2 regions of the Streptosporangium sp. NPDC053982 genome follow, and region 2 is predicted to be linked to the other one. Evidence: predicted binding sites of a transcription regulator. Region 2 holds the regulator's gene; the other holds the start of a gene.
The links. Region 2 encodes LexA, which represses DNA repair genes until DNA is damaged. Its sites were predicted from a motif close to TCGAACANNTGTTCGA; they were not measured.
Positions count from the first base shown of each region.

Region 1: the regulator LexA is predicted to act here: its motif matches at 3,417-3,432, upstream of ruvC (crossover junction endodeoxyribonuclease RuvC).

Region 1 covers NZ_JBVJKQ010000004.1:402,569-410,092, forward strand. Annotated here, with positions in the region: gene ACZ6W9_RS09290 (YebC/PmpR family DNA-binding transcriptional regulator) at 1-653, shown strand, start outside; gene ACZ6W9_RS09295 (cation:proton antiporter) at 871-2,154, shown strand; gene ACZ6W9_RS09300 (GNAT family N-acetyltransferase) at 2,166-3,323, shown strand; gene ruvC (crossover junction endodeoxyribonuclease RuvC) at 3,466-4,059, shown strand; gene ruvA (Holliday junction branch migration protein RuvA) at 4,056-4,676, shown strand; gene ruvB (Holliday junction branch migration DNA helicase RuvB) at 4,690-5,751, shown strand; gene yajC (preprotein translocase subunit YajC) at 5,980-6,354, shown strand; gene secD (protein translocase subunit SecD) at 6,439-7,524, shown strand, end outside.
Region 2 covers NZ_JBVJKQ010000026.1:60,318-67,841, reverse strand. Annotated here, with positions in the region: gene leuS (leucine--tRNA ligase) at 144-2,630, shown strand; gene otr(A) (tetracycline resistance ribosomal protection protein Otr(A)) at 2,934-4,910, shown strand; gene lexA (transcriptional repressor LexA) at 5,092-5,796, opposite strand; gene ACZ6W9_RS35200 (hypothetical protein) at 6,136-6,282, shown strand; gene nrdR (transcriptional regulator NrdR) at 6,737-7,204, shown strand; gene ACZ6W9_RS35190 (vitamin B12-dependent ribonucleotide reductase) at 7,299-7,524, shown strand, end outside.

The sequences.
Region 1 (7,524 bases), on a different contig from region 2:
TCGCGGCCCGGACCGGTGGTCCCGACCCGGACGGCAACCCGACGCTGTACGACGCCATCACCAAGGCGCGCAAGAGCTCGGTCCCGCTGGACAACATCGAGCGCGCCCGCAAGCGCGGCGGCGGTCTGGAGGCCGGCGGCGCCGACTGGCAGACCATCATGTACGAGGGCTACGCCCCCGGCGGCGTCGCCGTGCTGATCGAGTGCCTGACCGACAACCGCAACCGCGCCGCCTCCGAGGTCCGCGTGGCGCTGACCCGCAACGGCGGCTCCCTGGCCGACCCCGGCTCGGTGTCCTACATGTTCAACCGCAAGGGCGTCGTGCTCGTCCCCAAGGGCTCGCTGACCGAGGACGACGTGCTGGTCGCGGTCCTCGACGCGGGCGCCGAGGAGGTCAACGACCTGGGTGACCAGTTCGAGGTCGTCTCCGAGGCCGGCGACCTCGTCCCGGTCCGCAAGGCCCTGCAGGACGCCGGGATCGACTACGACTCGGCCGAGTCGAGCTTCCTGCCGACGATGAACGTCCCGCTCGACGAGGACGGCGCGCGCAAGGTCTTCCGGCTGATCGACGCCCTGGAGGACAGCGACGACGTGCAGAACGTCTGGGCCAACTTCGACGTCTCCGACGACGTCATGGAGAAGCTGGACGCCTGACCGGCCGCCCGCCGCCTTCGCCGTACGCCCGTCCCGCCGTACCGCGGAGGCGGGCGTACGGCCGCCCGGGGCCCCTCCCGCGCGCTCCCGTGTCCGGGGCGGCGCCCGCCCGGACGCGTGGCCGTACACGGGTGGATCCATGGGCTTCCCATGAGGTTCCCCGGAAAAGCGCGGCCTTCGGTTTACCTAAATAAATGAGGGCATATGCCGCCCTACGATGCCGAACCCTGACCTCATCTTCGCCGTGGCGGGCGTCGCCGCCCTGTTCGCGGCGATCCTGCCGCGCCTGCTCAACCGGCGTGCCTTCTCGCTGCCGCTGGCCTGCCTGATCGGCGGCGCGCTGCTCTACCTCCTGCCCCTGGACCTGCCCGAGCCCGACCCGGTGGCACACCGGGCGCTGCTGGAGCACGCCACCGAGATCTGCGTCCTCATCTCGCTGATGGGCGCCGGGCTGGCGATCAACCGGCCCTTCGAGCCGCGCCGCTGGACCTCCACCTGGCGGCTGCTGGGCTGGACGCTCCCGCTGACCGTCGGCGCCGTCACGCTGGCCGTCCACGGCCTGCTGGGCTGGCCGTGGGCCGCCGCGCTGCTGCTGGGCGCGGTGCTCGCGCCGACCGACCCGGTGCTCGCCTCCGACGTGCAGGTCGGCGAGCCCGTCGACTCCGAGACCGACGACGACGAGGTCCGCTTCACCCTCACCTCCGAGGCCGGGCTCAACGACGGCCTGGCCTTCCCCCTGGTGTTCGCCGCGATCGCGCTGGCGGCGGCGGGCGGCGGCCTGGAATGGACCGGGGAGTGGGTGCTGGTGGACCTGCTCTACCGGTGCGGGGCGGGCGTCGTGGGCGGCCTGCTGGCCGGCAAGGCGCTGGGCCGGCTGTTCTTCCGCGCCCAGGTCTCCGACCTGCGGCTCGCCGAGCATCGCGACGGCTTCGTGGCGCTGGCCGCGACCTTCCTCGCCTACGGCCTGACCGAGCTGGTGCACGGCTACGGCTTCATCGCGGTGTTCGTGACCGCCTGCACGATCAGGGCCGCCGAGCGCACGCACGGCTACAACGCCGTCCTGCACGGCTTCATCGAGCAGATCGAGCGGCTGTTCACCGCCTGGCTGATCCTGCTGCTCGGCGGGTTCGTGGCCACCGGCGGCCTGGCCGCGCTCACCTGGCGGGGCGCGGCGGTCGGCCTGCTCCTGCTGCTGGTGATCCGCCCGCTGACCGGGTGGCTCGCCACGCTCGGCGGCCGGCCGGGGCCGCGCGAGCGCGGCGTGATGGCCTTCTTCGGCATCCGGGGCATCGGCTCGCTGTTCTACCTCGCCTACGCCCTCGGCCAGGCCGACTTCGGCGTGCCCGCGGAGGAGCTGTGGGCGGTGGTGGCCTTCACCGTGCTGGCCTCCCTGGTGCTGCACGGCGTCACGGCGACCCCGGTGATGACGCGCCTGGACCGCCTGCGCGGCCACCAGGAGCCGGACGGGGCCGATGAGCGCTCCCCGGAGCGCACGGCCTAGGTTGGGGGACCGTGGAAATACGTGAGCTGACCGCCGGCGATCTCGACGCGGCGCTGGACAACCGTGTCCGGGCCTTCGGGCCCGTCCCGGAGGGCGAGGCGGAGCCCTGGCGGCGCGGCGTCCTGCCCGCCGTGGAGGAGGGCAGATACCTCGGCGCCTTCGACGGCGCCCGCCTCGTCGCCACGACCCGCATCGAGGACTTCACCCAGTGGTGGCACGGCAGGCCGCTGCCCATGGGCGGCATCGCCTCGGTCACCGTCGCCCCCGAGGACCGGGGCCGCGGCGTCGGACGGATGATCATGCGGGCCGCCCTGGACCGCTGCGCCGCGCTGAGGCTGCCGGTCTCGGCACTGTACCCCGCCACCACCCGCATCTACCGCTCGCTCGGCTGGGAGCACGCCGGAGCCCTGCACCGGGCCGTGCTGCCCACCGAGGGGCTGCGCTCGATCCGCACGACCGGCGACGTCCCGCTCCGCCGTACCGGCCCCGGGGACGCCCGCGCGCTGGGCGAGGTCATCGGGCGCGTCCACGCCGCCACCCGCGCCTCCGGGCCGGTCCGCCGGAGCGAGGCGGACGTGCGCCGGTGGCTGGAGAGCACCCGCGACTTCGTCTACCTGGCCGAGGACGGCTTCGTGGCCTACGGCTGGGACGGCCCCGACATCGCGGTCACCGGCCTGGTCGCCGGCTCGGAGGCCACGGCCAGGGCGCTGTGGGCGCTGGTCGGCTCCTCGTCCTCCGTCGCCAAGAAGGTCCGCGCGGTCGTCGCCCCCGACGACCCGGTGTTCTGGCTGCTCGGCGAGCGGGCGAACGACGAGGTCGCGCAGAGCCGCTGGATGTTCCGCGTGGTGGACCCGGCGGCGGCCGTCGCCGGGCGCGGGTTCCCGGCGGGCGTCACCCTCGACGTCGTGGTCCACGTCGACGACCCCGAGCGGCCCGCCTCCTCCGGGCCCTGGCATCTGGCGGTCTCCGGCGGCTCCGGTACGGCCCAGCCCGCCGGGACCATCCCGGGGACGGCCCCCGCCCTCACCGCCGGGGGCCTCTCCGCGCTGTTCGCGGGCGTGCCGGCCGCCACCCTGCGCCGCGCGGGCCTCCTCACCGGGCCGGCGGACGCCGACGACGCCCTCGACGCGGCCTTCCACGCCCGGCCGTACATGACCGACTCGTTCTGAGCGCGCCGGCCACGGGACAGGGTGGGACGGTGACGGCGGCGAGGGCGGTTCGATGGCCGTGCGCGCCCTGTCCGCAGACGGTAGAGTCGGGCACCGAACAGGTGTTCGGCGAGCGGAAGGCGTGCCGGTGCGGTTGCCCGAACTGCGGGTGATGGGGGTCGATCCGGGGCTGACCCGGTGCGGGCTCGGAGCGGTCGAGGGGCGCCCCGGGGCGCCGCTCCGCCTGGTCAAGGTCGGGGTGGTGCGCACCCCCGCCGACGACGAGATCGGCGCCCGGCTGGTGGCGATCGAGGCCGGCATCGAGCGCTGGCTCGACGAGATCGAGCCGGACGCCGTGGCCGTGGAGCGCGTCTTCGCCCAGCACAACCTGCGCACCGTCATGGGCACCGCCCAGGCGTCGGCGGTGGCGATCCTGTGCGCCTCCCGCCGTGGGCTGCCGGTGGCGCTGCACACCCCGTCGGAGGTCAAGGCCGCGATCACCGGCAGCGGCACGGCCGACAAACGCCAGGTCGGCACCATGGTGACCAGGCTGCTGCGGCTCGACGCCATGCCCAAGCCCGCCGACGCCGCCGACGCGCTCGCCCTGGCCATCTGCCACGTCTGGCGGGGCGGCGCCCAGAACAGACTGGCCGAGGCGGCCGCGCGGGCCACCGGCGCGGGCGGCGGGGTCACCGCCGCCGCGTACTTCCGCGGGCGGGGCAGGCCCGCCGGATACTCGAGAGGAACGACGAAGTGATCGCCTCGGTGCGAGGACGGGTGGCCGCGATCGCCCCCGACGGAGCGGTGGTCGAGGTCGGCGGCGTCGGCGTGCTGGTGCACTGCACGCCCGGCACACTGGCGGCGCTGCGCGTGGGGGAGGAGGCCCGGCTGGCCACCTCGCTGGTGGTGCGCGAGGAGTCCCTCACGCTGTACGGCTTCGCCGACGACGACGAGCGGAGGATCTTCGAGCTGCTCCAGGCGGCCAGCGGGGTCGGCCCGAAGGTCGCGCTGGCGATGCTCGCCGTGCACACGCCCAACGCGCTGCGGATGGCCGTGGCCGCCGCCGACGTCAAGGCGCTGACCCGGGTCCCCGGGGTGGGCCCCAAGGGCGCCCAGCGGATCATCGTCGACCTCAAGGACAAGCTCGGCACACCCGAGGAGGCCGTCAGCGCCGCCCTCAACGGCGGCCCGGCCGTCCCCGCCTGGCGCGAGCAGGTCCACTCCGGCCTGGTCGGGCTGGGATACTCGGCCAAGGACGCCGACGAGGCCGTCGCGCTCGTCGCGCCCCAGGCCGACGCCGAGACGGCCCAGGGCCGCGCGCCCCAGGTGGCGGCGCTGCTCAAGGCCGCGCTGCGCGTGCTGAGCGTGCGGTGAGGGGGGAGACGCCGTGAGCTTCGAGCGGGAACTCGTCTCGGCCGACGCCGAGGGCGACGAGCGGCTGGTCGAGGCCGCGCTGCGGCCCAAGCGGCTGGAGGAGTTCATCGGCCAGGCGCGGGTGCGCGAGCAGCTGTCGCTGGTGCTGCAGAGCGCGCTGCGGCGCAACCGGCCGCCCGACCACGTGCTGATGAGCGGCGGCCCCGGTCTCGGAAAGACCACCCTCGCCATGATCATCGCCACCGAGCTGTCGGCCCCCATCCGGATCACCTCCGGGCCGGCGCTGGAGCGGGCCGGTGACCTCGCGGCCATCCTCTCCACATTGTCGGAGGGCGAGGTGCTGTTCATCGACGAGATCCACCGGATGGCCCGCCCCGCCGAGGAGATGCTCTACCTCGCGATGGAGGACTTCCGGGTGGACATCGTGGTGGGCAAGGGGCCCGGGGCCACCGCGATCCCGCTGGAGGTCGCCCCGTTCACCCTGGTCGGCGCCACCACCCGGGCCGGCCTGCTGCCCGCGCCGCTGCGCGACCGGTTCGGGTTCGTCGCCCACATGGACTTCTACGACGCCGGTGAGCTGGAGCTGGTGCTGCACCGCTCGGCGGCGCTGCTCGGCCTGGAGCTGCCCGGCGACGCCGCCCGCGAGATCGCCGGGCGCTCCCGCGGCACGCCCCGCATCGCCAACCGCCTGCTGCGCCGGGTCCGCGACTTCGCGGAGGTGCGGTCCGACGGCGTCGTCACCCGCGACGTCGCCGCGGCGGCGCTGAACCTCTACGAGGTCGACGCCGAGGGGCTCGACCGGCTCGACCGGGCGGTCCTCACCGCGCTGCTGGGCAAGTTCGGCGGCGGCCCGGTCGGCCTGTCCACCCTCGCGGTCGCGGTCGGCGAGGAGCCCGAGACGGTCGAGGTGGTGGCCGAGCCGTTCCTGGTGCGCCAGGGGCTGCTGGCCCGCACCCCCCGCGGCCGGGTGGCGACCGCCGCGGCATGGCTCCACCTGGGGCTCGTCCCGCCGCCGGACGCCTTCGGCGCCCCGCCGGCGTCCGCTGATCTCGGGGATGACCCGGGCTCGATGTGACGTTGGGATTGCAGAGGGAAACTCCGCGGGGTCAATCACAGATCGATGACAACGATATCGAAATGGGAACTTCCTTCGGAGCCCGTTCGTGGGTTCGTTGCCGCGCTCCTAACAGCTCGCCTAAACTCCGTGGCTTGGCTGGCTGTGTAGGCTGACGTGCTGAGCGGCGTGCCCGTTATACGACGTCCGGCGCCACGCCGGTCATTTCTGAGCGTAAGGAGCGGCCCCATGGGCGGCAGCAGCGGTTACTCAAGCCTCATCATGATCGCGTTGATGGTCGTGGTGTTCTACTTCCTGCTCATCCGGCCGCAGCGCAAGCGGCAGCAGGAGCAGGCCCAGATGCAGAACTCCCTGGCCCCGGGAGCCCGCGTCATGACGACGACCGGCCTGTTCGCGACCGTCACGGCCATCGACGCCGACGACGTGATCCTGGAGGTCGCCCCCGGCGTCGAGACCCGGTGGGTCAAGGCCGCGATCGGCCGCGTCCTGACCCCGGTCGACGACACCGCCTCCGATGACGTCGAGTCCGCGGGCGTCGTGGAGGACAATGAGGTGGAGACCGTTCAGCCGAAGAGCGACAACCAGGACTCGCAGCAGAAGTGAGCAGGCTCGCCATCCATCCCCTATAGCCGAAAGAACTGACGACCAGTGGCCCGACCGACCAGCGGCCAGAGCAAGCCGGGGCGCATGCTCCTGGCACTTCTGGCACTCATTCTCGCCATGGGCGGGGTGATGGCCCTCAACAAGGCGTTCACCCCCGAGTATGGCCTCGACCTCGCAGGCGGCACCACGGTGACGCTGACGCCCGTCACGCCCAACGGCGGGGCTCCCTCCCAGGAGAGCCTCGACCTGGCCGTGAACATCATCCGTGACCGGGTGAACGGCAACGGCATCTCCGACGCCGAGGTCGTCAAGTCCGGTGACAACATCGTCATCTCCGTCCCCGGAGCCGGCCAGGAGGAAGTCGTCAAGCTGGTCGGCACCACCGCGGAGCTGCGTTTCCGCCAGGTGCTGGCGGTGGGGGAGGGCTCGCCCGCGCCCCCGGGGCAGATGCCCACCCAGGCGCCGACGCCGTCCACCGCCCCGTCGGACGGCAAGGCCACCGACGGTGGCACGGGCTCGACGCCGGCCCCGACGAGCACCGCCCAGTCCAGCCCGAGCGCCTCGCCCACCGGCCGGGCCCTGTCGTCGGCGCTGACCGCTCCGGACCCGTCGGCGACCCCCTCCGCCGAGGCGGGGGCGAAGAAGGCCGCGCGCGACGGTGACAAGGCGAAGAACGCGGACAAGGCCGAGGACGGCGACAAGGCCGCCGACCGGGCCGCGCGCCGGGCGGCCAGGAACGCCGCGGCCCCGTCCGCCACCCCGAGCCCCAGCGCGACCCCGCCCGCGGCGAACGACCCGCTGGCCGGCGTCGACACCACCGGCGTCGACCCCAAGGCCCTCGAACGGTTCAAGACGCTCGACTGCGCCAAGGACAAGGGCCAGGGCGCCCAGGACGCGCCGGACCAGCAGTACGTCGGCTGCAGCCAGGACGGCTCGGCCAAGTACATCCTCGACAAGGCCGCCGTCACCGGCACCTCGATCGACAAGGCCACCTCCGGCGTCGACCAGACCACCGGCGAGTGGCTCGTCCAGCTCTCCTTCAAGGGCCAGGGCCCGCAGCAGTGGTCGAAGGTCACCACCACCGCCTTCAACTCCCAGCCGCCGCGCAACCAGGTCGCGATGGTGCTGGACGGCGTGGTGATCTCCGCGCCGGTCATCCAGGAGCCCATC
Region 2 (7,524 bases):
CTGCTGCTTACCGGGCCGCACCGGCCTTCCCGGGGCTAGACGCCCTGCCGGTGCGGCTGCCCTTCGCGTGAACGCGAAGGGTTTTTCTATTGGGCCGGATGGGTCAGATCACCTACGCATACGTATACCGAGGGAAGATTGACGTGAGCGAGCGAGCCGACATACAGAGCGACGAGCAGCACTACGACCCGCAGGCACTGCAGGCCAAGTGGCAGCGGCGGTGGGAGGAGCTGCAGCCCTTCCGCGCCGACGACGACCCGGCCGACACCCGCGAGCGGTACTACGTGCTCGACATGTTCCCCTATCCCTCGGGCGACCTGCACATGGGCCACGCCGAGGCGTTCGCCATCGGCGACGTGGTGGCGCGCTACCGGCTGCAGCGCGGCGACAACGTGCTGCACCCCATCGGCTGGGACTCCTTCGGCCTGCCCGCCGAGAACGCCGCGATCAAGCGGAACGCCCACCCGGCCGAGTGGACCTACGCCAACATCGACACCCAGGCGAACTCCTTCAAGCGCTACGGGATCTCCTTCGACTGGTCGCGCCGCCTGCACACCAGCGACCCGGAGTACTACCGCTGGACCCAGTGGCTGTTCAACCGCTTCTTCGAGCGCGGCCTGGCCCACCGCAAGGGCGGTCTGGTCAACTGGTGCCCCGCCGACCAGACCGTGCTGGCCAACGAGCAGGTCAAGGACGGCAGGTGCGAGCGGTGCGGCGCCGAGGTCGTCCGCCGCGAGCTGACCCAGTGGTATTTCAAGATCACTGACTACGCCGACCGGCTGCTGGACGACATGGCCCAGTTGGAGGGCCAGTGGCCCGAGCGCGTGCTGACCATGCAGCGCAACTGGATCGGCCGCTCCGAGGGCGCCGACGTCGACTTCGCGGTCGAGGGCCGCGACGAGCCGGTCACCGTCTACACCACCCGCCCCGACACCCTGTACGGCGCGACCTTCTTCGTGGTCGCCCCGGACGCCCCGCTGGCCGAGGAGATCGTCTCCGAGGAGCAGCGGGAGGCGTTCGAGGCGTACCGCGCCGAGGTGGCCAAGCTGTCGGACATCGACCGGCTGTCCACCGAGAAGGAGAAGACCGGCGTCTTCCTGGGCCGCCACGCGATCAACCCGGTCACCGGCGAGCGCATGCCGGTCTGGGCGGCCGACTACGTGCTGTCCGACTACGGCCACGGCGCCATCATGGCCGTCCCCGCGCACGACCAGCGTGACCTGGACTTCGCCCGCGCCTTCGACCTGCCGGTCCGGGTCGTCGTGCACACCGGCCTGGCCGACCCGGGCGAGACCGGCGTCGCCACCGCGGGGGAGGGCACCCTGGTCAACTCCGGCCCGCTGGACGGGCTGAGCAAGGCCGAGGCGATCAGGAAGATCATCGAGGTGCTGGCCGAGCGCGGCACCGGACGGTCCACGGTCAACTTCCGGCTGCGCGACTGGCTGCTGTCCCGCCAGCGCTTCTGGGGCTGCCCGATCCCGATCATCCACTGCCCGGACTGCGGCGAGGTGCCGGTGCCGGACGACCAGCTGCCGGTCACCCTGCCCGACCTGCGCGGCGAGGCCCTGGCGCCCAAGGGCGTCTCCCCGCTGGCCTCGGCCGACGACTGGGTCAAGGTCGCCTGCCCCAAGTGCGGCGGCTCCGCGCGGCGGGACACCGACACGATGGACACCTTCGTCGACTCCTCCTGGTACTTCCTGCGCTACGTGGACCCCTCCTACGAGGAGGGTCCGTTCGACGTGGAGAAGCTGCGCCTGTGGGGGCCGGTCGACCAGTACGTCGGCGGCGTCGAGCACGCGGTGCTGCACCTGCTGTACGCGCGGTTCTTCACCAAGGTCCTGCACGACATGGGCCTGGTCGGCTTCACCGAGCCCTTCCGGCGGCTGCTGAACCAGGGCCAGGTCATCAACCAGGGCAAGGCGATGTCGAAGTCGCTGGGCAACGGCGTGGACCTGGGCGAGCAGATCGACGCCTACGGTGTGGACGCCGTCCGGCTGACCGTGGTGTTCGCCGGCCCGCCGGAGGACGACATCGACTGGGCCGACGTCTCCCCGGCCGCGTCGCAGAAGTTCCTGGCCCGCGCCTTCCGCGTCATGGCCGAGGCCGGCACGGCCTCCGCCCCCGGCGCCGACGTCTCCACCGGTGACCTGGAGCTGCGCCGGTTCACCCACCGGACCGTCGACGAGGTCACCAAGCTGGTCGAGTCCCACCGCTTCAACGTCGCGGTGGCCCGCCTGATGGAGCTGACGAGCGCGGCCCGCAAGGCCATCGACGCCGGTCCCGGCGCCGCCGATCCGGCGGTCCGCGAGGCGGCCGAGGCGCTGGCGGTCATGCTGTCGCTGGTCGCGCCGTACACCGCCGAGGAGGGCTGGGAGCGGCTGGGCCACCCCGCGTCGGTGGCCAGGGCGGGCTGGCCCGCGGTCGACCCGGCCCTGCTGGTCCAGGAGTCGGTCACCTGCGTGGTGCAGGTCGCGGGCAAGGTCCGCGACCGGCTGGAGGTCTCCCCGGAGATCTCCGAAGCCGAGCTGGAGACGCTGGCGCTGGCCTCGGACAAGGTCCGGGCCTTCCTGGACGGTGACCCGCGCAAGGTCATCGTCCGCGCGCCGAAGCTGGTCAACATCGTCCCCTGACACGGCTCGGACCGCCCCCGGAGCGGGCGGTCCGGCACGTGTGCCTCCCGGGTGCCGCCACAGGGCCCGGGAACGGGCCCGTCGTCCTCCCGGACGGCGGGCCCGCTCGCGTTCGGCCCGGGTACCGCGACCCTCCGCCGGAGCCGCGATCCGGCCCGCCCGGATATCGCCTCGAAGATCGGGTGGATCGGTGACAGGATGGCGGCGACAGGACGGACGATCACAGGGAGCACGGCATGCGGCGCGTCTTCGGAATCTCACAGTGCCCTGTAGGACCAGAGCTCCCGAGGACTTCGACCGCCTGTGCCCACCATCAACATCGGTATCCTCGCGCACGTCGACGCGGGTAAGACCAGCCTCACCGAGCGCCTGCTGTTCGACACCGGAGTCATCGACCGTCTCGGCAGCGTCGACGGCGGCAGCACCCAGACCGACACCGGTGACATCGAACGGCAGCGCGGCATCACCATCCGTTCCGGGGTCGCCTCCTTCGGCGTCGGCGACCTGCGGATCAACCTGATCGACACCCCCGGTCACTCCGACTTCATCGCCGAGGTCGAGCGGGCCCTGCGCGTGCTCGACGGCGCGGTCCTCGTCCTGTCCGCCGTGGAGGGCGTGCAGGCACAGACCCGCGTCCTGATGAGGACGCTGCGGGAGATGCGCCTGCCAACCCTGATCTTCGTCAACAAGGTCGACAGATCCGGCGCCCGTCCCGACGGGACGACGGCGGACATCCGGCGAAGACTGGCGCCGCACGTCGTTCCGATGAGCTCCGTCCGGCGGGCGGGAACCCCCGCCGTCCGCGTCACGCCGAACTCCCTGGACGAGCCCGGTTTCCGCGCCCGGGTGGCGGAGGTCCTCGCCGAGAACGACGACGCGCTGCTCGCGGCCCTCGTCGACGGCCCGCCTCCGACGCCCGATGAGCTGGGGGTGAAGATACGCGCCCAGGTCGCCGCAGGCCTGCTCCACCCGGTCTTCTTCGGTTCGGCCCTGGCCGGTCAGGGCGTCGGGACGCTGATCGACGGGATCGCCCGTCTGCTGCCGCCCGGCTGCGACGCCGGAGGGACCGGTGCACGCGGCACCGTCTTCGCCATCGAGCGCGGAGGCGCGGGGGAGAAGATCGCCTACGTGCGGATGCACGCCGGTGAGCTGCGCGCCCGGCAACGCGTCACCCTCCACCGCGGAGAACCGGACGGTGGCGTCAGCGAGCATCCCGGCCAGGTCACCGTCCTGCGCGTCGTCGGTTCCGCGGAGCAGGGACCGCACCGGCTGACGGCGGGGGACATCGCCAAGGTATGGGGACTCTCCGGGGTGCGGGTCGGAGACCAGATCGGTTCCGCGTACGGGCTCGCCCGGCGGCCGCGCTTCGCCCCGCCCGGTCTGGAGACCGTCGTCCGGCCGGCACGGCCCGGTCAGGAGGCGCGGCTGCACGCCGCGCTGCTGAGCCTGGCCCAGCAGGATCCGCTCATCCACACGCACGTCACCCCCGAGGGGGAGACCTCGGTGCTGCTGTACGGGGAGGTCCAGAAGGAGGTGATCGCGGCGATGCTCCTGCGCGACTTCGGGGTCGAGGCCGTCTTCGAGCCGAGCCGTACGGTGTACCTGGAGCGGCCGACGGGGACGGGGGAGGCCGTCGAGGAGATCAGCCGTCACGGGCGCAACGACTTCTACGCGACCGTCGGGCTGCGCGTCGAGCCGGGCGTGACCGGATCGGGGCTCGCCTTCCGGCGGGAGGTGGAGCTCGGATCGCTCCCGCGTCCCTTCCACCGGGCGATCGAGGAGGCCGTCCGCGACACCCTCCGGCAGGGGATGCACGGCTGGGCGGTGATCGACTGCGTCGTCACCCTGACCCGGACGGGCTTCGCGCCTCCGCTCAGCACGGCCGGGGATTTCCGGCACCTCACTCCGCTCGTCCTGATGCGGGCGCTGGCCGCCGCCGGGACCCGCGTCCACGAGCCGTGTCACGCCTTCGAACTGGAGATCCCCGCCGACACGCTGAGCGCGGTCACCGCACTGCTCGCCGAGCACGGGGCGGAGACGGCGGCCTCCGCCGGGGGACCGGAGACGTGGTCGCTGAAGGGGGACATCCCCGCGCGCAGGGTGCGGGAGGTGAAGCGCCGGCTTCCCGGCCTGTCGCGGGGCGAGGGGATCTGGTGGTCGGGGCCGGCCGGTGACCGGCCGGTCACCGGCCCGCCTCCCCACCGCGCGCGGTCGGACGGCAACCCGCTCGATCGCGTGGAGTATCTCCGCCATCTCGCGCAGCGCGGCGGGGTGCGGTGAGGGCGGTGCCGAGGACGGCGGTGCCGAGGACGGCGGTGGCGAGGACGGCGGCGCCCGCCGTTCCGGCATCCGGTGACGGCGCGTGGGGCGGCGGGAGGAAGAACAGGACGCGGAGGCCGATGGGCCCGTGAAAAGGAGCGGGCCCCGGTGGAGACCGGGGCCCGCTCCTCCAGGGAAGGGTCTAAAGCTTGCGCAGCACCGCGACGACCTTGCCCAGGACGGTCGCCTCGTCGCCGGGGATCGGGTCGTAGTTCGGGTTGTGCGGGACCAGCCAGACATGGCCGCCCTTGCGCTTGAAGGTCTTCACCGTGGCCTCGCCGTCGATCATCGCGGCGACCACGTCGCCGTTGTCGGCCACGGGCTGCTGGCGGACGACGACCCAGTCGCCGTCGGCGATGGCGGCCTCGATCATCGAGTCGCCGGCCACCTGGAGCAGGAAGAGCGTGCCCTCTCCGACGAGCTGCTTGGGCAGCGCGAAGACGTCCTCGACGCTCTCCTCGGCGAGGATCGGGCCGCCCGCGGCGATCCGGCCGACGAGCGGGACATAGGCCGCGGTGGGGCGGCTGACGCCCTCCTGGGCGGCGTCCGGGTCCACCCACAGCACCGGCTCGCCGGGGAGGCGTACCTCGAGCGCGCGGGGACGGTGCGGGTCGCGGCGCAGATAGCCCTTGCGCTGCAACGCCGTCAGCTGGTGCGACACGCTGGAGGTGCTGGTGAGCTGCACCGCCTCGCCGATCTCCCGCATGGACGGCGGGTAGCCGCGCTGCTGCACCGAGTCGCGGATCACCTCAAGGATCTTCCGCTGCCTGGGGGTGAGGCCGAGGGAGTCACGTCTGCGCACCGCCAGGTCGTTGACGGCCGAACCGTTCTCGTCGTGCTCGCTCATGCGATCTCCTTGCCTCCCGGTCTGCATTGCCCGTGTCGCCCACAGCGACCGTACCGCCGTCGAAGATCATGTTCAAACAACTGTTCGAGTCTTCCTCGAAATGACCGACGGCGTGGTGTACAACATCGTACGGGAGTTCGATCGACATCGTGTTCGATTCGCCGATCTTTCCTCGACGTGTGTTCGACCAGGTCGGAGGGGGTGGTCAATATGAAGGCGACCGCGGCGGAGATGGCGGCGCCACGATCCCGGCGGCGGCCCGGCCGTAGGCCCGGGCCGCCGGGGAACGTCCGATACCCTGGTGCGCCGGTCCGGCTCACCAGGCGGGGCAGGGCCGTCGTGCTGGCGGTCCTCACGCTCGTCACCCTGGGGGCGCTGTGGCTCGGTCCCCGCATCGACGCGACCCTCGGGGTCGGCTATCCGGGGTGCGCCGACTCCTCGTCGGTCCCGGCCCGCGACGCCGGGCCCCGGCAGGCGGCGCCGTGATCATCGTGACGGCGCGTCCCGGAGGGTGACCGCGCGTCCCGGCGGCCGGCGTCCCGGCCGCCGGGACGCGGCGGCCTCAGGGTGCGGCCTCAGGGTGCGGCCTCAGGGTGCGGCCTCAGGGTGCGGTGGCTTCGTGGGGCGTGGGGGCGAAAGGGGCATAGGGGGTGTTACCGCCGTGACTGCCGGGGCAGGAGGGGGCGACACGCCGGGTCGGCGCGCTGATCAGCGACTTCGGCGCGCGGGGCCCGGCTGACTTGCGTTCATGGTCGGACCCTCCTACCGTTGGACCACAACATCTAGTGGCTCCACCGGTGAACTTCACCATAGATTGTGTTTTCGTTACCGCATTTCGACCCCTGGAAGACGTGCGCGCGCGCCCCTGCCATGGGGTTTGCGGGAAACACGAGGCGAAACACAGGGCGCGGGCCACCTGCAGGCCAAGGAGGCGACCCGCGTGCACTGTCCGTTCTGTCGTCACCCGGACACGCGGGTCATCGACAGCCGGTCCACCGACGACGGCGGCGCCATCCGCCGCAGGCGCACGTGCCCCGAATGCGGCCGCAGGTTCACCACGCAGGAGACCGTCCTGCTCATGGTCAGCAAGCGCAGCGGGGTCACCGAGCCGTTCTTCCGGGACAAGGTGATCGCCGGGGTGCGGCGGGCGTGCCAGGGGCGTCCGGTGAGCGAGGACTCCCTCGCCCAGCTGGGCCAGCGGGTGGAGGAGAGCATCCGCGCGACGGGAGCGGCCGAGATCGCCGCCCCCGAGGTGGGGCTGGCGATCCTGGGCCCGCTGCGCGAGCTGGACGAGGTGGCGTACCTCCGGTTCGCCTCCGTCTACCGCGGCTTCGAGACCCTGGCCGACTTCGAGGCCGAGATCGAGCAGTTGCGCGCGGAACGCTCCGCCAAGCAGGACCGAAACTGAATCCGAACCCCGGGCGCCGGGGGCCAGAGCGGCGCGTTGATGTGGTCCGACTCGTGGGTTCCGCGAAAAGGCGGGGCCCCGGAAGGGGGAAGTCATGACGGAGACGGTCAGCGGTACGGCCGCGGGCGGGGGCAGGCGGCTGCGCAAGGGGCTGAAGATGAAGCGCATCTTCACCACCCCCGGAGTGCATCCCTACGACGAGGTGTCCTGGGAACGCCGTGACGTCGTCATGACCAACTGGCGGGACGGCTCGATCAACTTCGAGCAGCGGGGCGTGGAGTTCCCCGAGTCCTGGTCGGTCAACGCCGCCAACATCGTGA